Regions from separate parts of the Kitasatospora sp. NPDC088351 genome, predicted to be linked through region 3. Evidence: riboswitches for the same ligand, from Rfam matches in the RefSeq annotation. Region 3 holds a riboswitch; each other region holds the start of a gene.
The links. Region 3 has a riboswitch for cobalamin ahead of AB0P06_RS14990 (aldehyde dehydrogenase family protein). Riboswitches for the same ligand answer to the same signal wherever they lie in the genome.
Positions count from the first base shown of each region.

Region 1: linked by a shared signal. The riboswitch ahead of AB0P06_RS03350 (iron ABC transporter permease) and the one ahead of AB0P06_RS14990 (aldehyde dehydrogenase family protein) in region 3 are both predicted to bind cobalamin.
Region 2: linked by a shared signal. The riboswitch ahead of AB0P06_RS23780 (HoxN/HupN/NixA family nickel/cobalt transporter) and the one ahead of AB0P06_RS14990 (aldehyde dehydrogenase family protein) in region 3 are both predicted to bind cobalamin.

Region 1 covers NZ_JBFBIL010000003.1:80,294-90,062, reverse strand. Annotated here, with positions in the region: gene AB0P06_RS03380 (ABC transporter substrate-binding protein) at 627-1,565, shown strand; gene AB0P06_RS03375 (amino acid ABC transporter permease) at 1,602-2,576, shown strand; gene AB0P06_RS03370 (amino acid ABC transporter ATP-binding protein) at 2,573-3,382, shown strand; gene AB0P06_RS03365 (CGNR zinc finger domain-containing protein) at 3,493-4,077, shown strand; gene sodX (nickel-type superoxide dismutase maturation protease) at 4,090-4,527, opposite strand; gene sodN (superoxide dismutase, Ni) at 4,713-5,108, shown strand; cobalamin riboswitch at 5,221-5,340, shown strand; gene AB0P06_RS03350 (iron ABC transporter permease) at 5,445-6,506, shown strand; gene AB0P06_RS03345 (ABC transporter ATP-binding protein) at 6,590-7,357, shown strand; gene AB0P06_RS03340 (ABC transporter substrate-binding protein) at 7,411-8,406, shown strand; gene AB0P06_RS03335 (nuclear transport factor 2 family protein) at 8,487-8,858, shown strand; gene AB0P06_RS03330 (GNAT family N-acetyltransferase) at 8,887-9,363, shown strand; gene AB0P06_RS03325 (anti-sigma regulatory factor) at 9,678-9,769, shown strand, end outside.
Region 2 covers NZ_JBFBIL010000036.1:41,325-51,093, reverse strand. Annotated here, with positions in the region: gene AB0P06_RS23790 (hypothetical protein) at 1-1,598, opposite strand, end outside; gene AB0P06_RS23785 (metalloregulator ArsR/SmtB family transcription factor) at 1,661-2,044, opposite strand; cobalamin riboswitch at 2,126-2,319, shown strand; gene AB0P06_RS23780 (HoxN/HupN/NixA family nickel/cobalt transporter) at 2,351-3,526, shown strand; gene AB0P06_RS23775 (aminopeptidase P family protein) at 3,610-4,716, shown strand; gene efp (elongation factor P) at 4,800-5,363, shown strand; gene nusB (transcription antitermination factor NusB) at 5,368-5,805, shown strand; gene AB0P06_RS23760 (thioesterase family protein) at 5,950-6,777, shown strand; gene AB0P06_RS23755 (hypothetical protein) at 6,930-7,832, shown strand; gene AB0P06_RS23750 (transcriptional regulator) at 7,941-8,444, opposite strand; gene pyrR (bifunctional pyr operon transcriptional regulator/uracil phosphoribosyltransferase PyrR) at 8,774-9,397, shown strand; gene AB0P06_RS23740 (aspartate carbamoyltransferase catalytic subunit) at 9,402-9,769, shown strand, end outside.
Region 3 covers NZ_JBFBIL010000016.1:125,949-135,717, forward strand. Annotated here, with positions in the region: gene AB0P06_RS14980 (enoyl-CoA hydratase/isomerase family protein) at 1-615, opposite strand, end outside; gene AB0P06_RS14985 (acyl-CoA dehydrogenase family protein) at 615-1,757, opposite strand; partial or broken gene AB0P06_RS14990 (aldehyde dehydrogenase family protein) at 1,766-2,641, opposite strand; cobalamin riboswitch at 2,878-3,068, opposite strand; gene AB0P06_RS14995 (helix-turn-helix domain-containing protein) at 3,155-4,756, opposite strand; gene AB0P06_RS15000 (serine hydrolase) at 4,753-5,568, opposite strand; gene AB0P06_RS15005 (hypothetical protein) at 5,681-6,181, shown strand; gene AB0P06_RS15010 (hypothetical protein) at 6,252-6,734, shown strand; partial or broken gene AB0P06_RS15015 (transposase) at 6,852-7,079, opposite strand; gene AB0P06_RS15020 (CGNR zinc finger domain-containing protein) at 7,105-7,644, opposite strand; gene AB0P06_RS15025 (MFS transporter) at 7,826-9,052, shown strand; partial or broken gene AB0P06_RS15030 (IS30 family transposase) at 9,611-9,769, shown strand, end outside.

The DNA of each region.
Region 1 (9,769 bases), on a different contig from region 3:
AGGTGAGCCGGTGCCTCGGATACGGAGTCGACGTCGGAGACTTCCGTTCCTGCGCACCCCGAGCCTGTCGCGACTCGGCGGTCTGGGTTCGAGCATCGGGGGTCGCCCGGTACCGAATTCTGACACACCCGGTACCCGGCCCGGCAGGCCGGGAGGGCGGGACCGCCCGTTCCGCCCGCGTACGCCTGCGTACGCCTGCGCGGCGCTCCGGCAGCACCCCGCCCCTCCCGGCACGGCACGGCACGGCGAAAACCGCATACCTATACGGAGGGTGACAGGGACACGGTATTCGTCCGAATAGCGGACAAGGTGCACCCTCGTTATCCGATTTTGATCTGAATGAGGGCCACCCGACCGTCGTCAGATGGCAGGATTCCCCCCATCTCGGATCGAGCCGGCCACTGGTCGAGGCGGTTCGGTCAACGTCCACCTCGGCGGAGGGTGGCGGAAGCAGTCCCCTGCACCACCCTGCGCGAACCCCCGCCCAGGCCATGCACGACCGGCACTGCCCGTACGACGACGCACAGCGAAATACACCCGGTACAGCGCCGAACGGCCTGCTGCCCCGGTGCGCCGCGCCCCCGCGGCGCGCTCCGCCCGACCTCTCCCTCAGGAGGAGATCCCCCATGACCGCCCGTACCCAGCGCACCCGCCTCCTCGCGGCCGGCGCGGTAGTCGCGTCCGTCTCGCTCGTCCTGACCGGCTGCGGCAGCAGCAAGTCCTCCTCCGCCTCCGGCGGTTCGGGCGCGGCCAACCCGAGCGCCAGCGTCGCCGCCGTCACCGCCGACCCGGCGCTGGCCGCCCTCGTGCCGGCCGACGTCAAGTCCTCCGGCAAGCTGGTCGTCGCGGCCGACGCCTCCTACGCGCCCAACGAGTTCAAGGACGACAAGGGCAACATCGTCGGCATGGACGTCGACCTGGCGAACGCGGTCGCCAAGCGGCTCGGCCTGACCGCCGACGTGCAGAACGCCGACTTCACCTCGATCATCCCGGGTATCGCGGCCAAGAAGTACCAGCTCGGCATGAGCTCCTTCACCGACACCAAGGAGCGCGAGCAGACCGTCGACATGGTCACCTACTTCACCGCGGGCAGCGCGATCGCCGTGAAGAAGGGCAACCCGGACAAGATCGACCCCAAGGACCTCTGCGGCAAGAAGGTCGCCGTCCAGACCGGCACCACCCAGGCCGACGAGGTCCGTGACACGCGCAACCCCGACTGCGCCAAGGACGGCAAGCCCGCCATCCCCGGCGACGGCGACAAGTTCTCGCTCCAGACCGATGTCACCCAGGCCCTGGTGGCCGGCCGCGACCAGGTCATGATGGCCGACTCCCCGGTGATCGACTACGCGCTCAAGCAGACCAACGGCCAGCTGGAGAAGCTCGGCGACACCTACGACAGCGCGCCCTACGGCATCGTCCTGGAGAAGGGTTCCGGGCTGACCAAGGCCGTCCAGGGCGCCGTCCAGTCGCTGATCGCCGACGGCACCTACAAGCAGATCCTGCAGAAGTGGGGCGTCGAGGCGGGCGCGCTCGGCACGTCCGAGATCAACGCCGCCAAGAGCTGACCTCCGCCGAACCACACCCCCTGAGGCGACCTCATCGTGAAAACTTCCGACCAGGGGCAGGTGACACCGGGACGGTCCGAGACCATCAAGGCCGTCCCGGTCCGCCACCCCGGACGCTGGGCCGGAGCAGTCGTCATCGTCGTCCTCCTGGCGATGCTGCTCAACGCCCTGATCAACAACCCCGCCTTCCAGTGGGACGTCGTGGGCGACACCCTCTTCAACGACCAGATCCTGCACGGCGTCGGCGTCACGCTCGAACTGACCGCGCTGGCCATGGTGATGGGCGTGATCGGCGGCGTCGTCCTCGCGGTGATGCGGCTCTCGCCCAACCCGCTGCTCTCCGGCACCGCCTGGCTCTACATCTGGATCTTCCGCGGCACCCCCGTACTGGTCCAGCTGGTCTTCTGGAACTTCCTCGCCGCGATCTGGCCCAAGCTGTCGCTCGGCATCCCGTTCGGGCCGGCGTTCTGGTCCGAGTCGACCAACTCGCTGATCCCGGTCTTCACCGCGGCGCTGCTCGGTCTCGGCCTCAACGAGGCCGCCTACATGGCGGAGATCGTCCGCGGCGGCCTCCAGTCGGTGGACGAGGGCCAGACCGAGGCCGCCCACGCGCTCGGCATGAGCCGCGCGGCCGCGCTGCGCCGGATCGTCCTGCCGCAGGCCATGCGGGTGATCATCCCGCCGACCGGCAACGAGACCATCTCGATGCTCAAGACCTCCTCGCTGGCGAGCGCCATCGCGCTGGAGGAGCTGTACCAGGCCGGCCACAACATCTTCTCGCGCACCTTCCAGACCATCCCGGTGCTGATCGCGGTCTCCGTCTGGTACCTGTTCCTGACCTCGCTGCTCACCACCGGCCAGTACTACATCGAGCGGCACTACGCCCGCGGTACCAACCGGACGCTCCCCCCGACCCCGGTCCAGCGGCTCCGCCGCCTGTTCGCCGGCAAGCCCGTGCCGAGCGGGAAGCACGACGTGGTTCCCGGCCTTGAGGGAGGTGGCCACGTATGACCGATCTGACCAAGACCCCCGCGACCCCGGCCGACGCCGGCACCGACGGCCCGATGGTCAGGGCCGAGGGCGTGCGCAAGTCGTACGGCCTGGTCGAGGTGCTCAAGGGCATCGACCTGGAGGTCAAGCAGCGCGAGGTGTTCTGCCTGATCGGCCCCTCCGGCTCCGGCAAGTCGACCTTCCTGCGGTGCATCAACCACCTGGAGAAGATCAACGCCGGCCGCCTCTGGGTGGACGGCGAACTGGTGGGCTACCGGCAGAAGGGCGACCGGCTGCACGAGCTCAAGGACCGCGAGGTCGCCCTCAAGCGGCGCGACATCGGCATGGTGTTCCAGCGCTTCAACCTCTTCCCGCACATGACCGCGCTGGAGAACGTCATCGAGGCGCCGGTCCAGGTCCGCAGGGAGGCCAAGGCGTCCGCCAGGGAGCGGGCGATGGCCCTGCTGGAGCGGGTCGGCCTGGCCGACAAGGCGAAGAGCTATCCGTCCCAGCTCTCCGGCGGACAGCAGCAGCGCGTCGCGATCGCCCGCGCGCTGGCCATGAAGCCCAAGCTGATGCTCTTCGACGAGCCCACCTCGGCGCTCGACCCGGAGCTGGTCGGCGAGGTGCTGGACGTCATGCGCGGTCTGGCCGACGAGGGGATGACGATGATCGTCGTCACCCACGAGATGGGCTTCGCCCGCGAGGTCGGCGACGCGCTGGTCTTCATGGACGGCGGTGTGGTGGTCGAGTCCGGCACCCCCCGCGACGTGCTCACCGACCCGCAGCACGAGCGCACCCGCGCGTTCCTGTCCAAGGTGCTCTAGGACGCTCCCGTCGGCGCCCGGCAGGCCGGACCTGCCGGGCGCCGACGCCTGCCCCGCCCAGGTAATAGGCTGGAGCCAGTCAGCCCGTTACCGATTCTGGAAGGACCACCGTGGAGCTCGCCTCGTACGCCGACCTCGCCGTCCGGCTGGTGAACACCGAGGAGCCCGAGCGCGGCACCGACACGCTGACCTCGGTCGACGCCGTCCGCGGCCTGTTCTCCGAGAACACACGTGCCGCCGCGCTCGCCGACGAAGCCGACCTGCCCCGGCTGCGTGCCGTCCGGACCCGGCTGCGCGGGGTCTTCGAGGCCGCCGCCGAGGGGGACGAGATCCGGGGTGTCGACCTGCTGAACAGCCTGCTGATGGAGTACCCCGTCAGCCCGCTGGTCTCCGGCCACGACTACCTGGACGACGCCGGGCGCCCGCGCTGGCACCTGCACCTCGCCGACAACTCGCCCACCGCCACGGCCCACTTCAGCGCGGTCGCCTGCATGGGCCTGGCCGTCCACCTCACCGAACTGGGCGCCGACCGGCTCGGCATCTGCCAGGCCGCGCCCTGCCGCAACGCCTACCTGGACACCTCCACCAACCGCTCCCGGCGGTACTGCTCCGACCGCTGCGCCACCCGCGCCAACGTCGCCGCGTACCGGGCCCGCAAGCGCCAGGAGGCCGCCGTCCTGGCCGGGCAGGGCTAGCGGCCCTCCGGGCTAGAGATCCTCCGGCCGGACCCAGACGCCGAGCCGGCGGGCCAGGCCCGGCACCCGGACCAGCGGGCCCAGCAGCAGGCGCTCCAGCCGGCGGCCCGGGGCCAGCCAGGCCGGCCGGGGGCGCAGCCGCAGCAGCACCCGGCCGAGCACCAGCTCGTCCGGGACGGCGCCGTAGCTGCGGCTGTCGCTGTCGACCAGCCGGTTGTCGGACAGCAGCCACCAGCCCTTCGGGCGCCGGCCGTCGGCCCGCTTCACCACGAGCAGGTCCTGCTGCAACGGGTGGCGGACCACCACCACGGCGCCCGGCCTGATCCGCGCCCCGTACCGGACCAGCAGCCGGTCGCCCTCACGCAGCGTCGGCACCATCGAGTCCCCCGCCACGTCGATCAGTCCGAACGGTGCGGCACCCCCGCGGGTGCCGCCCTCCGGTTCCGCCATCCGCGTCACGACTCCTCCTCCCGGCTCGCCGCGTCCCAGTCTGCCGTACGGACCGTCACCCGCCGATGTCCGGATTCACCCGGTTCCGGGTCCGCCTTTTGCCCTAGGCCCACCGACCGATCGCGAAACCCCGTGACCGGAAGGGTAATCTCGGGCGCGGGAAGACGATCTAAGGAAGGACTCCCATGTTCTCTCGTCTGTTTGCACCGCGTGCCACCGCGCACGCCCACTGCGACCTGCCCTGCGGCGTGTACGACCCGGCGCAGGCGCGGATCGAGGCCGAGTCGGTCAAGGCCACCCAGGAGAAGTACCAGGCCAACGAGGACGCGCACTTCCGCGCTCGCGCCGTCATCATCAAGGAGCAGCGCGCCGAGGCCGTCAAGCACCACATCTCGGTGCTGTGGAGCGACTACTTCAAGGCCCCGCACTTCGAGAAGTACCCGCAGCTGCACCAGCTGATCAACGACACCCTGAAGGCCGCCTCGGCCGCCAAGGCGTCGACGGACCCGGCCACCGGTCAGGCCCTGCTCGACCTGATCGCCGAGGTCGACAAGATCTTCTGGGAGACCAAGCAGGCCTGACCGCCGCTCGGCCTCCGTCGACCGCCCCCGCCCGGACCACCACACCGGACGGGGGCGGTCGCGCGTTTCCGGGACATGCCCGGCGGCACCTGTAAGGGTTGCCTGGCCTTAGCGCTTGTTATGCTGCCAGGGCGTCCCATGGGGGAAGTCCGGTCCGAATCCGGCGCTGACCCGCAACGGTGGACGGGGCCCCGGCCCCGTGAGCCCGATCGCCCTGGGGCGCCGACCTCCCGACAACTCGCCGTGGAATGCGAGGGGATGGCGCCCCGGCCCCGCCACGGCCCGGGCGCGCCGCCCCGCGCCGCCCACGGCCCGAGGCGAAGGCGCGCCCCCCTCGTGAGCACCGCAGTGACCGCACCGGTCCGTCGAATACCCGCCGCGCCCCTGGCCGCCGGCCTGGCCGCGGCCCTGCTGCTGTCGCTGGTCTGCGGGGTCGCCCTGGGCTCCTCCGACCTCGGCTGGTCCCGGGTCCTGCGGCTGCTGGGCGCCGGGCTGACGGGCGGTCGGCTGGAGGCCGAGGAGGCGGCGGCGTACGCGATCGTCTGGGAGATCCGGCTGCCGCGCACCGTACTGGCCGCCGTGGTCGGCGCCGGGCTCGCGGCCACCGGGGTCGCCGTGCAGGCCATGGTCCGCAACGCCCTGGCCGACCCGTTCGTCCTCGGCATCTCCTCCGGCGCGGCGGTCGGCGCCAACGCCGTCCTGCTGCTCGGCGCCTTCGCCTCGCTCGGGGTCTGGGCGCTCTCGGTCTCCGCCTTCGGCTCGGCCCTGCTGGCGATGCTGCTGGTGTACGCGGCCGCCCGGACCGCCTACGGGCTCACCCCGCTGCGGCTGGTGCTCACCGGCACCGCGATGTCCTACGGCTTCTCCGCGGTGACGGCGCTGATGGTGTTCGGCGCCGCGCGCGGCGAGGCGGCCCGCAGCGCCATGATGTGGCTGCTCGGCAGCCTGGGCGGGGCGACCTGGGGCTCGGTGCCGATCGCCGCCGTCACCGTGCTGGCCGGCCTGGCCTGCCTCGCCCTCTCCGCCGGGCGCCTCGACGCGCTCGCCATGGGCGACGAGACGGCGGCCTCGCTCGGTGTGGACCCCGACCGGCTGCGCCGGCAGCTGTTCGTGGTGACGGCGGCCGTCACCGGCACCGTCGTCGCGGTCAGCGGCGCGATCGGCTTCGTCGGGCTGATGGTGCCGCACCTGGTGCGGATGCTGGTCGGCGCCGGCCACCGCCGGGTGCTGCTGGTCGCGCCGTTCGCCGGGGCGCTGCTGCTGGTCTGGGTGGACATCGTCTCGCGCACCCTGCTGGCGCCCGCCGAGCTGCCGGTCGGGGTGGTCACCGCGGTGCTCGGGGTGCCCTGCTTCCTGTTGCTGATGCGCCGCCGCGGCTACTCCTTCGGAGGCCGCTGATGGGCACCGGCGCGAACGCCGACCCGAGCACCGACACCACGGACACCCCGGAGACCGTCATCGAGACCGCCAGCGAGACCGCCCTGGACATCGCCGTCGACGGGCTCTCGGTCGACATCGCCGGCGCCCGGCTGGTCCACGACATCACCCTGGACGCCGCCGCCGGACAGGTGGTCGGCCTGGTCGGACCGAACGGCAGCGGCAAGTCGACCCTGCTGCGCTGCGTCTACCGGGCACTGCGGCCCGCCGCCGGCGCCGTCCGGCTGGGCGGCGAGGACCTGCACGCGCTCACCCCCCGCGAGGCCGCCCGGCGGGTCGCCGCACTGCCGCAGGAACACTCCGCCGAGTTCGACTTCACCGTGGCCGAGGTGGTCGGCATGGGCCGGCTGCCGCACCGCAGCGGATTCGCCGGCCCGACCGGCGGGGACGACCGGCGCTGCGCCGAGGCGCTGGCCCGGGTCGGCGCGGACCACCTGGCCGGGCGGGGCTTCCTGAGCCTGTCCGGCGGCGAGAAGCAGAGGGTGCTGATCGCCCGCGCGCTCGTCCAGGAGCCCCGGGTCCTGGTGCTCGACGAACCCACCAACCACCTGGACATCGCCCACCAGTTGGAGGTGCTGGCGCTGGTCCGGGCGGCCGGGCCGACGGTGCTCACCGCGCTGCACGACCTCAACCTGGCGGCCGGCCACTGCGACCTGCTGTACGTGATCAGGGCCGGCCGGATCGTCGCCTCCGGACCGCCCGTCGAGGTGCTGCGCCCCGCGCTGCTGGCCGGGGTGTTCGGCGTCCGCGCGACCCCCGTACGGCACCCCGAGACCGGCGCCGTCCAGCTGCTCTTCGACCGGCTCCGCTGACCCCGCTTCCCCTCCCGCCCTTTCCGCCCCTCCCCCCGACCCGAGGAACTCCCATGCGCACCAAGGCCGTCGCCGCCACCGCCCTGCTCACCCTCGCGCTGACCGCGTGCGGGGCCGAGATCGCCCCGAGCGGCGAGGCCGCGGCGGGCTCCGACCACTACCCGGTGACCGTCGACAACTGCGGCACCAAGGTCACCTACAAGGCGAAGCCCGCCCGGACGGTGACCAACGACGTGGGCATCACCGAGCTGATGCTCGCGCTCGGCCTCACCGACCGGATGGCCGGCTATGTGATGCCCGACGAGAAGGGCGACCTCGCCAAGGTCCCGTGGAAGGACGGCTACCAGCAGACCGCCTGGCTCTCCAAGCAGCCGATCACCAAGGAGCTCGTCCTGGACGCCCAGGCCGACCTGGTGTTCGCCGGCTGGCACTACGGCTTCGGCGAAGCCGACGGCTTCACCCCGCAGGTGCTGGCCGGCCTCGGCATCGACTCCTACGTGCTCAGCGAGTCCTGCCGCAGCGGCAAGGGCCCGGAGCGCGGGGTGATGTCGCCGCTGGACGCGCTCTACACCGACCTGGCCAACCTCGGCGAGATCTTCGACGTCCGCGACCGGGCCGACAAGCTGATCGCCGACTTCCGGGCGCAGGTCGCCGCCGTGCCGCAGCCCGAGCACCGGCCGGGCGTCTTCCTCTACGACAGTGGTGAGGACAAGCCGTACACCTCGGGCAAGTACGCCGCGCCCGAGGAGATCATCGCCAAGGCCGGCGGGCGCAACGTGATGGGCGACGTCGCCGACTCCTGGACCACCGTCGGCTGGGAGAGCGTCGTGCAGCGCGACCCCGAGGTGATCGTGATCAACAACTACGGTGACACCGACGCCGAGGCGAAGCGGAAGTTCCTGAAGTCCTTCCCGCCGCTGGCCGGCGTCGCCGCGGTCAGGAACGACCGGATCTTCGTGCTGGACTACGTCGACCTGGTGGAGAGCCCGCGCAACCCCGCCGCGATCACCGCCCTCGCGGCCTATCTGCGGTCCACGCCGGCGGCCTGAGCACGGGCCGGTCCGGCCCGGCCGGGCGGGCGTACGCTCGGAGTACGAGCCCGACGGAATCCGACCGGAGGAGCGAGAACATGAGCACCATGGCGGCACCTTCCGACTTCGACACCGCCGCCCTGCGCGAGGGCATCGAACGCGGGGACGCCGAGACCCTCCTCGCGCTCTACGCCGACGATGCCGAAGTGCGCATGGTCGACCACAAGACCCAGCCCAGCCATCCGCTGGTGATGCACGGCCGGAGCGAGATCGGCGCGATGCTGCGCGACATCTACGGCCGGGAGATGACCCACACCCTGGAACAGGTGGTGGTCCAGGGCGACCACATCGCCTTCATGGAGGCCTGCCAGTACCCCGACGGGGTCCGGGTCCTGGCCACCTCGGTCGCCGACCTGCGGGACGGCCGGATCGTCGACCAGACCTCGATCCAGGCCTGGGACGAGGCCTAGGCCCGAACGGGCCAAGTAGGCTCGTCACATGATCCGCACCGCCCTAGTCACCGACGTCCCGGTCATCCACGCCATGATCCGCGAACTCGCGGAGTACGAGAAGGCCCCGCACGAGGCGGTGGCCACCGAGGCACAGCTGCGGGACGCGCTGTTCGGCGCCGCCCCGGCGCTGTTCGGCCTGATCGCCGAGGACGACACCACCGGCGAGCCGGTCGGCTTCGCGGTCTGGTTCCTCAACTTCTCGACCTGGCGCGGGACGCACGGCATCTACCTGGAGGACCTGTACGTCCGCCCGGCGGCCCGCGGCGGCGGCCACGGCAAGGCCCTGCTGCTGGAGCTGGCGCGGATCGCCGTCGAACGCGGCTACTCGCGGATGGAGTGGTCGGTGCTCGACTGGAACGAGCCCTCGATCAACTTCTACAAGTCGCTCGGCGCGGTGCCGATGGACGGCTGGAGCGTCTACCGGCTCACCGGAGAGGCGCTCACCGCCGTCGGCGCGCGCTGAACACAGCGTGCCGACGGGGCCGCGCCCACCGGTACGCCGCCGAACAGACGGGCCCCGCCCGGCCGTACGAACGGGTTCCGTCCGGCCACTGACACCCTGTGTCGCGGCGCCCTACCATGAGTGACTCCCGCGCCGGGGCCAAAAGCGGTAACGTCTCGGGCGGATGCGCGGCGTCCGGCCACCCCTCGCGGGGTATGACCGGTACACGTACCGCACCACCCCTCTGGACAGTTGGGGCGAAGCAGTTGAGCCAAGCAACAGACAGTGCCGCGGCCACCGGCCCGGAAGCACAGCGCGTCACCCAGGAGGTGAGGGTGTCCCAGATCGACGGCGAGCCCGGGGTCCAGGACTTCGTGGAGGTCCGGCTGCCCGCGGCCGGGGCCTACCTCTCGGTACTGCGAACAGC
Region 2 (9,769 bases), on a different contig from region 3:
CCGTCGGCGAGCCAGAGGGCGACGGCGGCGCCGAGCAGGAGGGGGTCGAGGTGCGGTGTGGCCGCACCCCAGGGGCGTTCGGCGTGGGCCTCCAGCAGCAGGCCGCCGCGGAGCCGCAGCAGATGGCGGGCCTTGCCGAGAGCGGCCACGGCCACGCCGAGGCCCGGCAGTTGGGCCGCGGTGTCGGCGAGCCAGCGCTCGGCGGGCAGTTCGGCGCGGACTTCGGTACGGGCCATCACCTCGGCGCTGTGACGCAGCGCGAGCGTCGGCTCCTCGGCGCTGACCGCGTAGCTGCCCCGGGCCTCGCGGTGGTCCGGGCCGACCGGGTAGCGCCGCAGGCGGACCTCGGTGCCCCGGCGCTCCCCTTCGACGTCGTACGCCGTCGGGCCGGGCAGGGCCGTGGGCAGCGGGACCGGTCGCGGGTACGGCGGCTGGCGAGGTTCGTCGTCCGGTTCGTCCACCTGCCGCAGATAGGAGTAGAGCAGCGGGCGCAGCAGCCGGGCGGACTGGCCCTGCCGGCCGAGCGAGCGGTCGGTGATCGGGCGCAGCGCGGCCCGGTCCGGCTTCGCCAGGGCCTGTTCCAGCTGGGTGAGCAGGTCGCCGTCGGGGTCGAGCGGCGGCGCGGCCTGGCCGAAGGCGTAGGTGGGGGAGCGGGGGTCGAGTTCGTCGGCGCCGGTGGCGACGAGCAGGGTGTGGCGTTCCAGGGCGGCGCCGTAGAAGGAGACCGAGCCGTGGTCGCCGATCAGGCAGTCGGCCGCGACGAGGGCGGCCTGCCAGCCCTGGTCGGGCGGGACGAGCCGCAGTCCGGACCGTTCGGCGGTGGCGAGCAGCGCCGCGGGGTCGTGCCGGGCCCAGATGTTGGGGTGCAGGACGACGGCGACGGTGTACTCGTCGGCGGGGAGCCGGCCGACCAGACGCAGCGGCAGGTCGGGGTGGCGTCCGAACAGGGAGTGCTCGCTCCAGGTCGAGTTGACGACGACGAGGCGGCGGCCGTCCACGGCGCCCAGCGCGGCGCGGTACCCGTCCCGGCCGTCCAGGCTGCGCAGCATCCGGTCGAAGCACGGGTCGCCGACCACGCGTGCGCGGGGCAGGGCCTCGGGGCAGGAGATCCGCAGCCGGTCGAGCTGCTCCTCGTGGGAGAGGCCGATCACTGCGGGGAACACCCGCCCCCAGTGGGTGAGTTCGCGGCGGGAGAGGCCGGCGGCGGAGACGGTGTCGCCGGTGGACCGGGTGACCAGGCGGTTGTAGCCGGCACCGTGCGGCAGCACGATCAGCGGGGCTTTCAGCCGGGCCATCGAGCGGTGCACCGCGCAGGCGACCGCGAGGTCGAACCGCCGCCGGGTGGCCTCGCGCCAGTCCAGCACGGTGATGCCGGTGAGGCCGGCGAGGAAGCCGTCGAGCCCGGTGGCGAACGCGGAGCCGGGGTTGACGGTGAGGTAGAGGTGGATGCCGTCCTGGCCGCGCAGCAGGGTGAGCACGTCCAGTACCCGGGTGGCGGAGGTGAGGGTGCGGGCGACCGCCAGCACGCGGGCCCTGACGGGCCGGGTGTCCCAGCGGTCGTCATCGGGCCAGGCGCGGGCCTGCGGGCGGAACGGCACACGAAGATCGTACTGAACCGCCCCTGGCCGGGGGCGGTTGTCCGGCTGTCCCCGAGGGACGGTCAGCCGGCGGCCGCGGAGGGCTCGTGGTGCTCGGCGGCGGCACACGAGTCCAGCAGGGGGCGCATGCCGTCGTCCACGAGCCGGTAGCGCACCACGCGGCCGTCCTTGTCGCCGCTGACCACGCCGGCCGTGCGCAGCAGGCGCAGGGCCTGGGAGACGGCCGGGTCACGCATGCCGGTGGCGACCGCGAGGTCGGTGACGGCGAGCGGGCCTGCCCGGTGCAGGGCGAGCAGCAGGGCGAGCCGCCCGGGGTCGGCGAGCAGCGAGAACCGCTCGGCCCAGGACCGGACGTGCGCGGTGTCGCCGATCGCGGCGATGGCCTCGCAGACCCGGTGTCCGTCGATGGTGCGGTGGCCCGCGCGGTCGGCCGGTACGAGATGCATGGCCCCATTCTTGCAGTCCGCGTCCTGTGATTCTGAACACCTGCGCAGGTGCGCAGCCTTGCAAGGGTGTCCCACGGGCCCTACGGTGTTCCCCGCCGTGGTGCTCGGGAATACCGGTGACGGATCCTCAGGGATCCCAGTCCGGAGCGGCCCTCGCCACTGTGATCGGGGGGAGTCGTCCGTACCCACGACGCCACTGGGCGCCTCGCGCGCCTGGGAAGGCGGGTACGGAAGCCCCGTAAGCCAGGAGACCGGCCACGGCATCTCACGAAGCCATTCCACGAGGTGCTGGAGCGTGATCCGAAGATGACCCTGCCCGAAACCGCCACCCCGGCGACACCGCCGGTGTTGCCCACTTTCCGTTGGAAACGCCAGGACACCATCCGCACGGCCGGGCTGATGGGGGTGATCCTGGCCATGCACGTGGCGGCGTTCGGGACGCTCATATTCCTGGTGGCACCGCACGAGTACACGGTCGGCACCCAGGTCTTCGGTGTGGGCCTGGGGATCACCGCCTACACCCTCGGCATGCGGCACGCCTTCGACGCCGACCACATCGCGGTGATCGACAACACCACCCGCAAGCTGATGGCGGACGGCAAGCGGCCGGTCTCCGTGGGCTTCTGGTTCGCGCTCGGGCACTCCTCGATGGTGGTGCTGATGGCCGCCCTGGTGGCGGGCGGGGCGCAGCTGGCCAACACGCTGATGGACGACGACTCCACCACCCACAAGTGGCTGGGCGTGGTCGGCACCACCGCCTCCGGTGCCTTCCTCTACCTGATCGGCGCGCTCAACCTGGCCGCCCTGCTCGGCATCCTGAAGGTGTTCCGGTCGATGCGGGCCGGCCGGTACGACGAGGCTGAGCTGGAGGAGCACCTCAACGCGCGCGGCTTCCTCGCCCGGGTGCTGAACCGGGCGACCCGCTCGATCACCCGGCCCGGCCAGATGTTCCCGGTGGGCATGGTGCTCGGCCTCGGCTTCGACACCGCGACCGAGGTGACCCTGATGGTGATGGCCGGCTCCGGCGCGGCGGCCGGTCTGCCCTGGTACGCGATCATCTGCCTGCCGCTGCTGTTCGCGGCGGGGATGAGCCTGTTCGACACGCTGGACGGGACGTTCATGAATTTCGCGTACCAGTGGGCGTTCGCCAATCCGGTGCGCAAGGTGTACTACAACCTGACCATCACTGGGCTGTCGATCGCGGTGGCGTTCATCATCGGCACCATCGAGCTGGTCGGGGTGCTGCACGAGAAGCTGGACCTCACCGACCCGGTCAGCGGGTGGATCGCCGACCTCTCGCTGGACAACGTCGGCTATGTGATCGTCGGCCTGTTCGTGGTGGTCTGGGTCGCGGCGATCGCCTACTGGCGGCTGGCCGGGGTGGAGCGGCGCTGGTCCCCGCAGACCCAGCACGCGGGGGCCCGGCCGACGCCGGCCGGGGAGGCCGCCGAGACCACGGAGGCCACGGAGGCCAAGGCCTGAGCCGGGCGCGGCCCGGCCCCGGCCCCGGCCCGGTCGGGCCCGCCCGACGGGCGGATCGGGGCGGCGCTCCGTAGGCTCGACGCATGGCTGATGCGTACGCGGGTCGGCGGGAGCGGCTGAGGGAGCACTGCGGTGCGACCGGGGCCGACGCGGCGCTGATCACCAGGCCGGCGAACGTGCGCTATCTGACCGGGTGCGCGCCCTGCGGGGCGACGCTGCTGCTCACCCGGGAGCGGGCGCTGCTGGCGCTGCCGGACGACCTGCCGCCGGACGACACCGGGGAGCACCTGCTCGGCGAGGACCTCACCCAGGTCCCGGTCGCGGCGGGGGAGGACACCGCGCTGGCCGCCGCCGCGGCCGCCGGGCGGCTCGGCGTGGACGACCTGGCGGTGGAGGAGCACGACCTGACGGTCACCCGGCACCGGTCGGTGGCGGGCCTCGCCGAGGGGGTCAGACTGGCGGGCCTCGGACCGGTGGTCGAGCGGCTGCGGGTGGTCAAGGACGAGCACGAGATCGCCGACCTGCGGATCGCCGCCGAGATCGCCGACCAGGCGCTCGGCGAACTGCTGGAGTCGATCCTGGTCGGCCGCACCGAACGGCACCTGGCGATGGAGCTGGAGCGCCGGATGATCGACCACGGTGCGGACCGGGCGGCCTTCCCGGTCTCGGTCGGCACCGGCAGCCACTCCGGTCAGCAGGCCCACCAGCCCACCGACCGCCGGGTGGAGGAGGGCGATTTCCTCACCGTCGTGCTCGGCGCCCAGTACCGGGGCTACGGCGTCTCCACCGCCCGGACCTTCGTGATCGGCGCCGCCCCCGCGCCCTGGCAGGTCGAGCTGCACCGGCTGGTGTTCCGGGCCCAGCGGGCCGGACGGGAGGCGCTCGGGCCTGGCGTCGAGCAGTGCGTACCCGACCAGGCGGCCCGGGCGATCCTCCAGGCGGCCGGGCACACCGAGCCCTCCCCGCACCCGGTCGGGCACGGCATCGGGCTGGAGATCCGGGAGGCGCCGCGCCTGGGCCCGTCGGACATGGGTAAACTGGACAGCCGCGTGCCGGTCACCGTCGGCCCGGGAGTCCACCTCCCGGGTAAGGGCGGTGTCCGGATCGAGGACACGCTCGTGGTGCGCCCCCTCGAAGAGGGCGGGCCCGAGCTGCTCACCATCACCACCAAGGAGCTCCTCGCCCTGTGACCCGCGGCCGCCCGGCGGCTGCTGCGGGCGGCAGGACGCAACCCTTGGTTCCTTGACAGCTATATCCAGGAGTTAGTGCGCCCGTGGCTTCCACGAACGATCTCAAGAACGGCATGGTCCTCAAGCTGGAGGGCGGCAAGCTCTGGTCCGTCGTCGAGTTCCAGCATGTCAAGCCCGGCAAGGGCCCGGCCTTCGTGCGCACCAAGCTCAAGGAGGTCCTGACCGGCAAGGTCGTCGACAAGACCTTCAACGCCGGCACCAAGGTCGAGACCGCCAACGTCGACAAGCGCGGCATGCAGTTCTCGTACAAGGACGGCGAGAACTTCGTGTTCATGGACACGGACACCTACGACCAGGTGACGATCGAGCCCGCCGTCGTCGGCGACGCCGCCAAGTACCTGCTGGAGGGCTTCGACGCCCTGGTGGCCATGTACGAGGGCTCCCCGCTGTACATCGAGCTCCCGGCCTCGGTCGAGCTCGTGATCTCCCACACCGAGCCGGGCGTCCAGGGCGACCGCTCGACCGGCGGCTCCAAGCCGGCCACCCTGGAGACCGGCGCCGAGATCGCGGTGCCGCTGTTCATCGTGACCGGCGAGAAGATCAAGGTCGACACCCGCGACGGCAGCTACCTCGGCCGGGTGAAGTAAGTCCGTGTCGGCCGCACGCAGCAAGGCCCGTACCCGGGCCTTCCAGATCCTCTTCGAGGCCGACCACCGCGGGGTGGACCCGCAGCGCGTCCTCGCCGACTGGGTGGCCCGCGCCCGGGAGCCCAAGCCTGACGAGGGCACCCCGCAGGTCGGCGAGTACACCATGGAGCTGATCGAGGGCTACGTTCAGCACGCCCGCCGGATCGACGACCTGATCTCGCAGTACGCGGTGGGCTGGACGCTCGACCGGATGCCGATCGTGGACCGCAACGTCCTGCGGCTCGGCGCGTACGAGCTGATCTGGGAGGACGGCGTCCCGGACGCGGTCGTCCTGGACGAGGCCGTGGAGATCGCCAAGGAGTTCTCCACGGACGACTCCCCGGCGTTCGTCAACGGTCTGCTCGCCCGCTTCCTGGAGCTCAAGCCGAGCATTCGCCGCTAGGGATCGTCCGACGAACCCTGGGCACACCCCGACGCACGGCCGCCGGACCGGAAACGGTCCGGCGGCCGTCGTGCGTTCCGGACGGGTGGCGTATGTTGGGGCTACTCATCGGTAACCCCCCGCAGTGAAGGGCAGGCCACCCCCATGACCACGGCGACCCGCAGCGAGTTCGACCAGGGCATCGCCCTGACCCGGCACCCGGACGAGCCCGGCCGCTACGACGGTGAGCTGGGCGCCGGCTGGCAGATCGGCGGCGGCGTCAACGGCGGACTGCTGCTCGCGATGGCCGGCCACGCCCTCGCGCTGGAGCACGGCGAGCACACCGACCCCGTCTCGATCAGCGGCTACTACCTCTCGGCCTCCCACCCCGGCCCGGCCACCGTCCGCACCGAGGTGCTCCGCACCGGCCGCGGCCTCTCCACCGGCACCGCCTCGCTCAGTCAGGACGGCGTCGAGCGGCTGCGGGTGGTCGCCAGCCACGGCGACCTCGCCACCGCCGACGGCGAGGTGCGCACCACCGCCCGGCCGCCGCAGCTGCCCCCGCCGGACCGGTGCATCGGCATGGAGCACGCCCCGAAGGAACTGGTCCGGCAGGCCGCCCTGCTGGACCGCTTCGACCTGCGGCTGGACCCGGCCACCGTCGGCTGGGCGCTCGGGCAGCCGTCCGGCACCGGCCGGATCCAGGGCTGGTTCAAGCTCGCCGACGGCCGCGAGCCCGACCCGCTGCTGCTCCTGCTGGTCGCCGACGCCCTGCCGCCGGTCACCTTCGACCTCGGCCTGCCCGGCTGGGCGCCCACCGTCGAGCTGACCGTCCACCTGCGGGCCAGGCCGGTGCCCGGCTGGCTGCGGGTCACCCACGCGACCCGCAACCTGGCCGGCGGCTACTTCGAGGAGGACGCCGAGGTCTGGGACGAGTCCGGCCGCCTGGTCGCGCAGTCCCGCCAGCTGGCCCGGGTGCCGCGCCCGGCGTGAGGCCCGGGGCGGACGCCCCAAACCGCGCCTCACGGTCGGTTACAGTCCTGTGACACGCCGTACGTGTGCGGCGCGCGGGGCGGGGGAGGACAACGGTCAGCGGCACGCCCGCCGCTGACCGTCACCCGTCCAGGACGCCCCAGGAGCCACCGATGAGCCGCAACGGCCGCACCCGCCGCATCACCGACTGCACCGCCGGCGGCGGCGGCCTCCGCCCCCGGCTGCGGTCGCCGCACGGGCGTCGCCGGGCCGACGCAGGCGAGCAGGCCTTTGTGATCGGTGTCCTGACCAGCGCCGCCGACTTCGAGCGGGCCCGCGCCTGGCGGCTGTCCGACGCCCCCGACTACGCGTGCTACCTGCGGGAGACCGCCGAGCTGCTGGCCGAGGCACGCCGCCGGTTCGAGACCGTCCGGGCCCGGATGTTCCACCCGCAGGACTTCGAGGAGTTCTGCCTGCTGCACGGGCTCGACCCGGTCGAGCCGGCCGCCCGGGACCGCTACCTGGTCAACCCGCCGCTGCAGACCCAGCTCCTGGCCTACCAGGGCGAGGAGCTGGCCGGGGACTTCGTCCCGCGGCTGGCCCGGGCCCGGGAGAACGGGCTGACGCTGCGCCACGCCGACCTGCTGCTCGACGGCGGGCTTTACGACGAGCGGGGCCGCGGGGTCCGTGAGGCCTACCAGCGCGGGGCCGAGGTCTTCCGCCGGATGCTGGTCGGCGCCGGCCCCGGCGTGTACGAGCTGCGCCTCGCCGTGGACGCGCCGGGCGGGCGGCTGACCGCCGCGGCCCGGGTGCTGCAGTGGGAGGACGGCGTGGTGCGGATCAACGACGAGGACCTCGACCTGCTCTGCGCGGTGCTCTGCACGGGCCTGGCCAGGGAGCTGCCGGGGCTGGCGGTGCTGCACGGCTCGCAGGGCTCGGCGGAGGCCTGCGGGGAGTACCGGCCCTCGGCGTGGGCCTGGGCCAGCGGCGGGCAGGACTGGGCGCCGGCGGCCGGCCCGGTGCGGCTGGACGGGGTGGCGGCGGAGCCGGGCTACCGGCTGGACACGGTCTGCTGAATCCCGGCGCGCGCCGTCCGGACGCACGACGGCGCGGCACCCGTGAATCCGGGTGCCGCGCCCTGGCGCATTCACCGTCTCCGCTGGTGGGAGCCGGTGCGGCGGGACTTAGCCCGCCTCCTCCTCACGCACCGCACGGCGCGCGTCGGGGTTCAGCACGCCCCACGAGATCAGCTGCTCGGTGAGGATCGACGGCGACTGGTCGTAGATCACGGCCAGGGTGCGCAGATCGTCCTGGCGGATCGACAGCACCTTGCCGTTGTAGTCGCCGCGCTGGCTCTGGATGGTCGCCGCGTACCGCTGCAGCGGACCGGCCTTCTCGGAGGGCACCTGGGTCAGTCGCTCCAGGTCCAGCACCAGGCGTGGCGGCGGTTCGGCCGCACCACCGGGCGTACCGCCGGGCAGGAGCTCCTGCACCGGGACGCCGTAGAACTCCGCCAGCTCGGCCAGCCGCTGCACGGTGACCGCACGGTCGCCGCGCTCGTACGAGCCGACGACGACTGCCTTCCAGCGCCCCTGGGACTTCTCCTCGACACCGTGCAGGGAGAGACCCTGCTGAGTGCGGATCGCTCGGAGCTTGCCTCCGAGTTGCTTCGCGTAGTCGCTGGACATTGATCTCCCCGGACGAGATTGCTTCGCGTTCAGTGGTGGGTCACGGGCGATTGCCGACGCCGTTACCGGTGGGTCCGACGTCCGTCTCGTAACTCACTGTGAGGTTACGTAGAGTGAGGTAGTTGCGTCAAGCCGAATGGGGCAGTCGTGCGAATGGTCCGCATCGGTGATGCGTCCGGCGCGTTAACCCGATGAAGCGGAATGATGGACGTCTGTTTGCCGGAGAGCGCGCTGGTAGGATGACCGAAGCCCACGCCGCATCGGCGGGGGCGATCCCAGACATCCTTTAAGGCCCGTCCCGTGAGGCGGGGAAGGAGGTCCGCTTCGGCATGACCGCAGACCACGAAACGACGCCGCGTCCGCCGCACCAGGTGCTGGACGGTACGGACATCACCCGGGTGATCACCCGGATAGCGCATGAGATCGTCGAGCGCGCCAAGGGCGCGGAGGACGTCGTCCTGCTCGGCATCCACACCAGGGGCGTCCATCTCGCCCGCCGCCTGCACGCCAGGCTGGCCCAGATCACCGGCCGCGAGATCCCGCTCGGCACCCTGGACATCACCATGTACCGGGACGACCTGCGGCTGAAGCCCGCCCGTGCCCTGGAGCACACCGAGATCCCGGCCGACGGCATCGACGGCAAGCTCGTCATCCTCGTCGACGACGTGCTCTTCTCCGGCCGCACCATCCGCGCCGCGCTCGACGCGCTCAACGACATCGGCCGCCCGCGCGCCGTCCAGCTCGCCGTCCTGGTCGACCGCGGCCACCGCGAGCTGCCCATCCGGGCCGACTACGTGGGCAAGAACCTCCCCACCTCGCTGCGCGAGGCCGTCCAGGTCCGCCTCGCCGACACCGACGGCGTGGACGCCGTCCTGGTCGGCGACCGCGACTACGCGTCCCGCTCCTCGCAGGCCCTGGCCTCCCAGCCGTCCGAACCGCACCTCCCGGAGTAACCGCGTGAAGCGCCACCTCGTCTCCGCCGCCGACCTCACCCGCGACGACGCGCTGCTCATCCTGGACACCGCCGAGGAGCTGGCCCAGCTCTCCGGACGAGCCGTCAAGAAGCTGCCCACGCTCCGCGGCCGCACCGTCGTCAACCTCTTCTTCGAGGACTCCACCCGCACCAAGACCTCCTTCGAGGTCGCCGAGAAGCGGCTCTCCGCCGACGTCATCAACTTCTCCGCCAAGGGCTCCTCCGTCTCCAAGGGCGAGAGCCTCAAGGACACCGCGCTCACCCTGCAGGCGATGGGCGCCGACGCGGTCGTCATCCGCCACCACGCCTCCGGCGCGCCCGCCCGGCTCGCCCAGTCCGACTGGCTGCACGG
Region 3 (9,769 bases):
CTCCTCCTCGGTGAGCGCGGCGAGGAACGACGGCAGCTTCGCGGCGGGGACGAGGAGGTCGGCCAGTCCGCACAGTAGCGCGTCGCCCGGTCCGGCGGTCGCGGCGGTGAGTGCGAGGTGGGTGCCGAGTTCGCCCGGGGCGAGGGCGAGCAGGTAGGTGCCGCCGACGTCGGGGACGAAGCCGATGCCGGTCTCGGGCATGGCGATCCTGGTGCGTTCGGTGACGACGCGGACGCGGCCGTGGGCGGAGATTCCGACTCCGCCGCCCATCACGATGCCGTCCATCACGGCGATGTACGGCTTGGGGTAGCGGGCGATCCTGGCGTTGAGGCGGTACTCGTCGCGCCAGAAGCCGAGGGAGGCGGTGCCGCCGGCCCGGGCGTCCTCGTAGATGGCGCGGATGTCCCCGCCCGCGTAGAGGCCGCGCTCCCCCGCGCCGGTGATGACCACGGCCGCCACCGTCTCGTCCTGCTCCCAGCGGGCGAGGGCCTCGTCGATCCGGCGGACCATCGGGTGGGTCAGCGCGTTGAGTGCCTTCGGCCGGTTGAGGACGATCCGGCCGATCCGGCCCTCGCGTTCGAGGAGGACGTCCTCCTGTTCCGTCCCGGTGTTCATCAGGCGGCCCCGGTCAGGCTGCGGGCGACGATGACGCGCATGATCTCGTTGGTCCCTTCGAGGATCTGGTGCACCCGCAGGTCGCGGACGATCTTCTCGACGCCGTACTCGGCGAGGTAGCCGTAGCCGCCGTGCAGTTGGAGGGCGCGGTTGGCGACCTCGTAACCGGTGTCGGTGGCGAAGCGCTTGGCCATCGCGCAGAGGTGGGGGGCCTGCGGGTCGCCGTCGTCCAGCGCGGTGGCGGCGCGCCAGAGCAGCGACCTCGCGGCCTCCAGCTCGGTTGCCATGTCGGCGAGCTGGAACTGCAGGGCCTGGGCGTGCAGGAGCCTGGCGCCGAACGCCTCCCGTTCGGCGAGGTACTTGGTGGCCCGTTCCAGTGCGTCCTGGGCCCCGCCGAGGGAGCAGGCGGCGATGCCGAGCCGGCCGCCGTCGAGGCCGTTCATGGCGATCCGGAAACCTCCGCCTTCCACCCCGAGCAGGCGGTCCGCGGGCAGCCGGACGCCGTCCAGGACCACCTGGCGGGTGGGCTGGGCGTTCCAGCCCATCTTGCGCTCGTTGGGCCCGAACAAGAGTCCCGGATCCCCGCGTTCGACGACGAACGCGGAGATGCCGTGCGGTCCCTCGCCGCCGGTGCGGGCCATCACCACGTACACCTGCGAGGACCCGGCGCCGGAGATGAACTGCTTGACGCCGTCCAGGACGTAGTGGTCGCCGTCGCGGCGGGCGTGGGTGGTGAGTGCGGCGGCGTCCGAGCCGGCGCCCGGCTCGGTGAGGCAGTAGCTCGCCAGGTCGCGCATCGAGCAGAGGCCCGGCAGCCAGCGGGCCCGCTGCCCGGGCGTGCCGTGGCGGTCGATCATCCCGGCGACCATGTTGTGGATGGAGGTGTAGCCGGCGATGGAGGGACAGCCGGTGGCGAGGGCTTCGAAGGCCAGGACGGCGTCCAGCCGGGTCAGGCCGGAGCCGCCGCACTCCTCGCGGACGTGGACGCCGCCGAGCCCGAGAGCGGCCGCCCTGGCGAGGACGTCCACGGGAAAGTGCTTGTTCTGGTCCCACTCCACCGCGTACGGGGCAAGGCACTCCTGCGCGAAGTCCCTGGTGGTCGAGACGATGGCGAGCTGATCCTCGGTCAGTTCCCTGTGCACAGCGGCCCTCAGCCCATCGTGGGGATGGTGAAACTCGCGCCCTCCTTGACCCCGGAGGGCCAGCACGAGGTGACGGTCTTGGTCCGGGTGTAGAAGCGGATCGCGTCCGGCCCGTACTGGTTGAGGTCGCCGAACCCGGAGCGCTTCCAGCCGCCGAAGGTGTGGTACGCCACCGGCACCGGAATCGGCACATTGACACCGACCATACCGGTGTTCACCCGCCGGGAGAAGTCCCGGGTGGTGTCGCCGTCCCGGGTGAAGATCGCCACCCCGTTGCCGTACTCGTGCTCGCTCGGCAGCCGCAGCGCCTCCTCGTAGTCCGCGGCGCGGACCACGCACAGGACCGGGCCGAAGATCTCCTCCTGGTAGATCCGCATCCCGGGGGTGACGCGGTCGAAGAGCGTGGCGCCGAGGAAGTAGCCACCCTCACACCCGGGCACGGTCAACTCGCGTCCGTCGACCACCAGTTCGGCGCCCTCCTGGACGCCGAGGTCCAGGAGGCCGCGCACCCGCTCCAGGGCGTCCCGGCTGACGAGCGGGCCGAAATCGGCCTCGGGATCGTGGGCGGCGCCGACCTTCAGCGCGGCGATCCGCTCGGTGAGCCTGGCGACCAGGGCGGAGGCGGTCTCCTCCCCCACCGGCACCGCGACGGAGATGGCCATGCACCGCTCGCCGGCGGAGCCGTAGCCCGCACCGATCAGCGCGTCGGCGGCCTGGTCGAGATCGGCGTCGGGCATGACGATCAGGTGGTTCTTGGCACCGCCGAAGCACTGCGCCCGCTTTCCGCGGGCCGCCGCCGTGGCGTACACGTACTGGGCAACCGGCGTGGACCCGACGAATCCCAGGGCCTGCACCCGGGGGTCGTCGAGCAGGGTGTCGACCGCCGATGAAACGGGTGAGTTCACGGACCATCACAAGCCTGCTCTCGTCAGGATGTCAGGTGGGATCCGAGAGAACCGGGGCACGGCGGCACGCCCGCCCGACACGCAGGTGTGCGGGACGCGGGTGCTGCCGGGCGCGGCGAGCCGTCAGGGTGACGTGCGTGCCGCGACCGTCGCAGGATCACCAGGGCCAGGAAGGACACAGACCGGTGCCATGCGTGTTTGCTCCATCCTCGTGGACAACACGGAACACCCGCAGTCGGTATCCTGACTCCCGGATCAGCGCGCGCCACCCGGCCTTCCCGGCTGGCTGCCAGTGGCTGGTACTGCGGTGACGCGCTCCCCGGTCACAGTGGCGGGACCGTGCCGGACTCACACCGGCTTCCCTGCACTGCGGGCCTTGTCCACGACCATATAGTCGGACGTCCTAGCAAGTCCAGGGTGCCGCTCCCTCCGGCTCCGCCCCGAAGCTCCCCGGGCGGCGACCTGCGGCCCGTACGCAGAGCCGCGCCCCGGTCAGGGGGTGGGCGGGGTGAGGCGGAGGTGGAGCATGGCCTCGAAGCGGGCCCCGGGGTCGGCGAGGTCGAGGTCCGCCACCTCGGCGAGGCGCTTGAGCCGGTAGCGGAAGGTGTTGGGGTGGATGTGGACGGCGGCGGCGGCCGCGACGACGTCGCCGAAGGTGTCCAGCCAGGCCGCGAGGGTCTCGGTGAGCGCGCTGTGGTGTTCGGCGTCGTAGGCCCGCAGGCGGGCGACGGGGTTGTCGGGGAGGTCGTCCTCGGCGTGGACCCGGTCGGCGAGTTCGAGGAGGAGCGACGCGACGTAGACGTCGGAGAGATGGGCGACGCGGTGCGGCGTGCCGCCGGCGGTGAGCACCCGCAGGGCGCGGTCGGCGTCGGCCCGTGAGCGGGGCAGCTCGCCGGGGTGGGCGGCGAGCCGGCCGAGGCCGATGACCGCCGGGACGCGGGGGGCGATCCGGGAGAGGAAGGTGTCGGCGACCCGGACGGCCGCCTCGTCGGAGCCGCTCGGCAGGACGGCGTAGGTCACACCGCCGAGCGAGGCGGTGGCGGCGCGCGGGTGGACGGCGGCCAGGTGCAGGGCGAGCGCCTCGCCGGAGCGGTGGCCGGCGGCGAGCAGGTCGGGGGCGGAGGAGTCGCCGAGCACCGTCAGGGCCAGGACGCAGGCGGGCTGGGCCGTCAGCCCGAGCCGGGCGGCGGCCTGCGGTGCGGCGGCGCCGCCTTCGAGGACGGTGGCCAGCAGGTCGGCGCGGAGCCGGTGGCCGACGTCCTCGCCGGCCCGGCGGCGCAGCAGGTGGAGGGCGGCGACCTTCGCGGCCTCGGTCAGGGCGTGCTCGCCGTCGGGGCCCAGGCGGTCCTGGACGACCACCCAGATGGAGCCGAGGATCTCCCCGCCCGCCCGGACGGCGATCGCCACCCGGGGTTTGTCGGCGACGCCGTCGACGTAGAGCGGGCCCTCGCTGCGGTAGAGCGCGTGGAAGGCGCCCCGGGCCTCCAGGTCGCGGAGTTTCTCGGCGGGGACCTGGCGGTCCAGGATGGTCGCGATCCGGGCCGGGTCGCCCTCGTCCTGGCGGCTGGAGAAGGCGAGTACCTTGCCGCCGCGGTCCTCGACGGTGACCGGCCCGTCGAGGAGGGCGGCGATCGCGTTGGCGAGGGCGAACAGATCGCCGGAGAGCGGGCCGCCGACGTCCTCCCCGGCGCCCGCCAGGTCCTCGCCCGCGAACTCGTCGACGGCCAGCAGGGCCCGCAGCAGGGCGGCGACCTGGGCCCAGGAGGCGCCCGGGGTGAGGCCGAGGACGGGCACGCCGCTCCCGGCGACGGCGGCGGCGACGGTGTCGTCGACGGCGACCGGCGAGCGGACGATCACGGCGGCCGCGCCGAGGCCGGCCGCCCGCTCGACCAGGGCGGCGACGGCCGGCGCACCGGCGACGCCGACGCCGAGGACGACGGCCCCGGGCAGCCGCGCGGGCTCGTCCATCGGGTCGTGGATGAGCACCCCGCCGACCGGTCGGACCGGGTCGGGGTCCCCGGCCACGACCTCGACCAGCGTCGATCCCAGGTCGGTCAGGATGCGGCCGAGGACGGCCCGCGCGGTCGGGATCATGCGGTCACAGTAGGCGGGTTCACCACCGACGACGGCTCCGGGGTGGACGGTGCCGTCGCCCGCAGTGCGTCGACCGCGATCCGGGCGGCCCGGCCGATCGCCCGGTCCGCGCCGGGGTCACGCTGCCGGGGCGTCTCGGCCCGGGTGAACACCGCCACCGCGTACCGTCCGCCGTCGGGGTGCTCGACCACCCCGGCCTCGTTGCGCCAGCCGGGCAGGGTGCCCGTCTTGCCGGCGATCCGGTAGCCGTCCTCGAAGCCCGAACTGAGCCGGTGCGGCCAGATCTGACGGCCCATCACCGACCTGACCTCGGCGCAGGCCTCGGCCGGGCCCGCCTCGTCGCGCCAGATCTGGGCCAGGAGTTCGGCCGTGTCGCGGGCGGTGCCCCGGGTGGTGCGCTCGGGCACGCAGACCGACAGTGCCATCGTCTGCGCGGGGGCGAGGGCGGCGAGCCTGGCCTGTGCCTCCTCCTCGTCGGCGGCGCCGAGGTCGGCGAGCAGTGAGCCGATGAGGTCCGCGCAGCCGCCGACCAGGTGGGTCCGGTCGCGGCCGAGCCCGGCGAGCAGGGCGTTGACCCGGTCGAGGCCGACCCGGTGCAGGACGACGTCGGTGGCGGCGTTGTCGCTCGTCGTCAGCATCAGCAGGACGAGGTCGCGCAGGCTCAGCTCGACCGGGTCGGCACAGCCGGAGGTGCCGATGCCGCCGTCCCGCAGCGGCGGGGGCACCGGATGCCATTCGGTGCGTTCCAGCCGGCCGGCGGCAAAGAGGGCGAGTTCGCCGAATCGTGAAGGGGTAGGCCGGTGAACCCGCACGCTCGTGCAGTCAGATAGGTCGTCATGCAGACGGGTTCGCTGTCGGCAATGGTAGGCGGCCGAGGCGAATTGGAGGTGCGGAGCCTATGGATCTGCGACTACAACGGGTCCCATGACGGTCTTCTACTGCTCCAAGTGCGGCATTGCGCTCACGCCCGACTTGACGGCGCTGTCCGACGTTCCGATCGTCCCGGACCTCGACAGTGCTCGGCCCAAGGGAGCACGCCAGGCGTCTCCGACTGTGCCGCGGGGTCACTATGCGATCGAGCGCGAGCCGTGGGGAGCGCCTTTCGTCCGGCAGGAAGACCACGACAACCCGGTACCGGGCTATCCTCGGGGACCGCTCATGGCCACCGAGGAAGGCTTCGTCGTCTCGGCTGGCGTCCGCGACACGGTCGCTGTCCACCCTGATGACGCCCCCGGCCTGCAGCCGCTGCCAGGGTGGGAGAACAGCACCGGTTGCTGCGGCCCGAACGGAACCGAAGGACCCAACCGAGCCTGCCCGTGTGGGGTCCGGATCGCCACTCTCGCCGCAGATTGCTCCGGGCCATACGAGCTGCACCTTGACCCGGTCCGGACGTACGCCTTCGACGGGGCAAGGCATGACGTCTGATACAGCGGACCGATCCAGGTGATCATTTAATGAGCCGCACTGAGCTGCGGGGCCGTGACAACCTGTGGCCGTGCTTTTGAGTGATCACGCGAGCAGCGTTGAGCTCCGTCCGTTGCGCTATCAGTTTGCTGCGGTCCGAGGCGACTCCTACGACGACAACTGGCTGGTCATTGGCGGGTCGGTGGCCACTCCCGAGGGCAGTTGGTCCTTTGCTGATCCATGTCTGCTGGCTCATGAAGCCCGTCAGGTGTCCGCGTGGCTGCGGGCGGTGGCCGCCGGGACGGTGGCGGTGACGGGGCCCGATGCCGAAGGCTGGCTGTCTCCGGACACATGGTTCGTCGAACCGGTCCTTGCCGTGAGCCTCGCTGATCGAAGCGACAGCGGGGCAGTGATTCGTGTTCACCTCTCCCTTGAGGCAGCGCCCCCATGGCAGCAGGGAGATGACGGGGCGGACATCTACCAGCACTTCGTGGAGATGCGGCTGGATACTGCAGCACTGCTTCGCGAGGCCGACCGATGGGATCTTGCTCTGGACTCCTTCCCGGCTCGCTAGTAGGGCTTTGTTAGGTGGTGTCGCAGGGCTGCCATGGGGTGGGTTGTCGGCAGGTGGGGCAGGTTCCGGTCCAGGTGGCCAGCAGATGTTGGAGGAGGTCCAGGGCCTGGTAGAGGGTCAGGCCCTGGCAGGGACTTTTGGGCAGGTCCGCCGTTCGGTCGGGAACAGGTGGGCGGCGGTGACGAGGGTGACGTGGCGGTGCCAGCCGGTGAATGAGCGGCCTTCGAAGTGGTCGAGTCCGAGGGTGGTCTTCAGCTCGCGGTAGTCGTGCTCGATGCGCCACCGTAACTTCGCGAGGCGGACCAGATCCCGGGCCGGGATGCCGGCGGGCAGGTTGGATATCCAGCACAGGAACGCGGCCGACCGACGGCTAGATCGTCTGCCGTTGCCGGGACGCGTAGGACCGGCTCTTGTTGCGGTTCCCGCACACCTTCATCGAGCACCAGCGGCGGCTGCGGTTCTTCGACACATCCCAGAAAGCCCAACCGCAGGTGTGCTCTGCGCAGCGCTTAAGTCGGGCAGCATCCCCGGTCGTGACCAGCTCACTCCACGCGATCGCCAGCGTGGCCAGCGGCCCACACTCCGCCGGTAGCTCCGCCGCAGGGGTCAGTGAGCCGCGCACCGTGACCAGCACAGGGTGTTCGGCCAGCACCCGGTCCGCCGCGGCGAGCAGTTCCGCGTCGGGGGTGTCGCCGACATGGGCGCCCAACTCCTCGCGGATGCCTGCGCGAAGGGTCACATAGTTCTCGTGCACTTCGGTGGGGATCTCGCAGGGTGCGTCGAGCAGGCCGCGGTCCTTCAGCCAGTCGGCCAGTCCGGCCGGGGTGGCGATCTCATCATGTGCCTCTTCCACGTCGACCGTGTTGGCGAACGCCTCCACCAGGACGGCTGAGGCCGGTGGCTCCAGCATTGCGGGTCACCTCCTACAGGTTTCCACCACTCTACCGCCTAAACGTTTTACCGGTTGCGCGATGGCGGGGGTGTACGTCAAAGTGATCTCACCGGCTAAAGCGTTAGGTAGTTAGGGGATGGTCATGGCCACAGCGGTGCCTGAACGAACGCAGACCGACAAAAGCCTCGGCACGTCGACACTGGGGCCCTGCGCCCCACCAGACCCTGGTCGCCGCAACACCGCTGTCCTGGTCGGCTTCACCGCCGCGACCAACCTCGCCGACGGCGTGATGAAGATGGCCCTCCCCCTGCTCGCCGCCCAGCTCACCAGCTCTCCCGCCCAGGTCACCGCCGTCTCGTTGACCCTCACGCTGCCCTGGCTGCTTGTCGCCTTGCACATCGGCGTGATCGTCGACCGCTTCGACCGGCGGCGGCTGCTCTGGGGCGCAAATGGGATGCGGCTGGCTGCGATGGGCTGGCTCACCGTCTCAGCCGTTACCGGTGCCCTCACGCTCGGCCAGCTCTTCACCGCCGGGGTGATCCTCGGCGTCGCCGACGTACTGGCCTCGACCTCCGCCTCCGCTCTGGTACCGGCTGCGGTGCCGGCAGCGGGCCGGCAGCGCGCCAACGTCTGGATGGTGGGGGCCGAGACCGTGGGGCAGGAGTTCGCCGGGCCTTTCATCGGCGGGCTGCTGCTGGCCGCCGGGACGGGTCTCGCGCTGGGGCTGATAAGCGCCTCCTACGCGGTCGCTGCCCTGGCCCTGCTCCTGCTGGTGGGCCACTTCCGGGCCGACGGGCCCGCCCCGGACGCGGCTCCCGTCTCGGTCAACAGCCGGATCGCCGAGGGGCTGCGCTTCCTCTGGCGAGACGAGGTGCTGCGCACACTGTCGCTGGTCGTCGGTGTGCTCGCCGCCGTCTGGGGCGCCTGGCTGGCGCTCATGCCGCTCTACGCCCAGCAGGCCATGGAACTCGGACCGCAGCAGTACGGCATTGTGCTCAGCGCCCTCGGCATCGGCGGGCTGGCCGGCACGATGGCTGTGACCTGGGTGAACCGGCTGTTCGGTGCTCGCCGGGCGATGTTCGCCGACCTGATCGGCACCGCCGCGATGGTGGCGCTGCCCGCCCTGACCACCAACATCTGGGCAGTGGCGGGCGGTGCCTTCCTCGGCGGTATGGGCGGCACGCTCTGGACGGTCAACTCCCGGACCGTCGCCCAGCGCAAGGTCCCCGACGAGATGCTCGGCCGCTACGACGCGGCGGCTCGGCTCTTCAGCTTCGGCGCCATGCCGCTCGGTGCGGCTCTGGTGGGCCTGCTGGCCGAACTGGGCGGCATGCGGCTGGCCTTCGGGGTGTTCGCGGTAACCACAGCGGCGACGCCGGTGCTGTTCCTCAGGAACGTCACCCGGTCGGCCCTGGAATCCCGTTAGGAACGCACCTTCGGACCTTTCCGCGTTCCCCGCCCGATGCACCGGGCAGATGCGCCCCAAGGCGACACGGGACCCGGAAGGCCCGGAGGCATACCCCAGCCGCCTCCGGGAGAGGGCCCCGTTGACGGTGACGACTGTCCCGGATCCTGACCAGACGGGGGACTGAAGTTCCACCCTCGGCTCGGACACTCTCCGTCTACGCCGCGAGGGTGTGGCCTTGCTGGTGCCGCTGGTGGATTTCGGGTGGCGTGGGGTAGCCCCACTCGGGGTGCCTGCGGAGAACGCCTGCGGTCATGGAAGGTCTCGATGAACGCGAAGACCTCCGCGCGGGCGGTGGCGCGGTCCGGCCAGACCGGGTGCCGATCTCCTCCTTCAGTACGGCGAAGAAGCTCTCGGCAGCGGCGTCATCGTAACAGGAGCCGACTCGCCCCATCGACTGCCTCATGTCCAACTTGCTTATCCCGGTTCGGGATTCACTCGACGTATATTCGGCGGATTCAATTGATCGTCGCAACACCTTGATTGAGGTGGTGTTGCATGGGACGGCCAGCAGGTTGGATCACGACGTTGACGGGGCGTCCGGCGATGCGTTCGCCGGGGCGGCCCCCGATCCGGCGCGGTGTGGAGCGGGAGTTCTGGGTGCGGATCGCAGAGGGGATGTCCAGCGAGGAGGCGGGGATCGCGTGCGGTGTCTCGGGCGTGGTCGGCTCGCGGTGG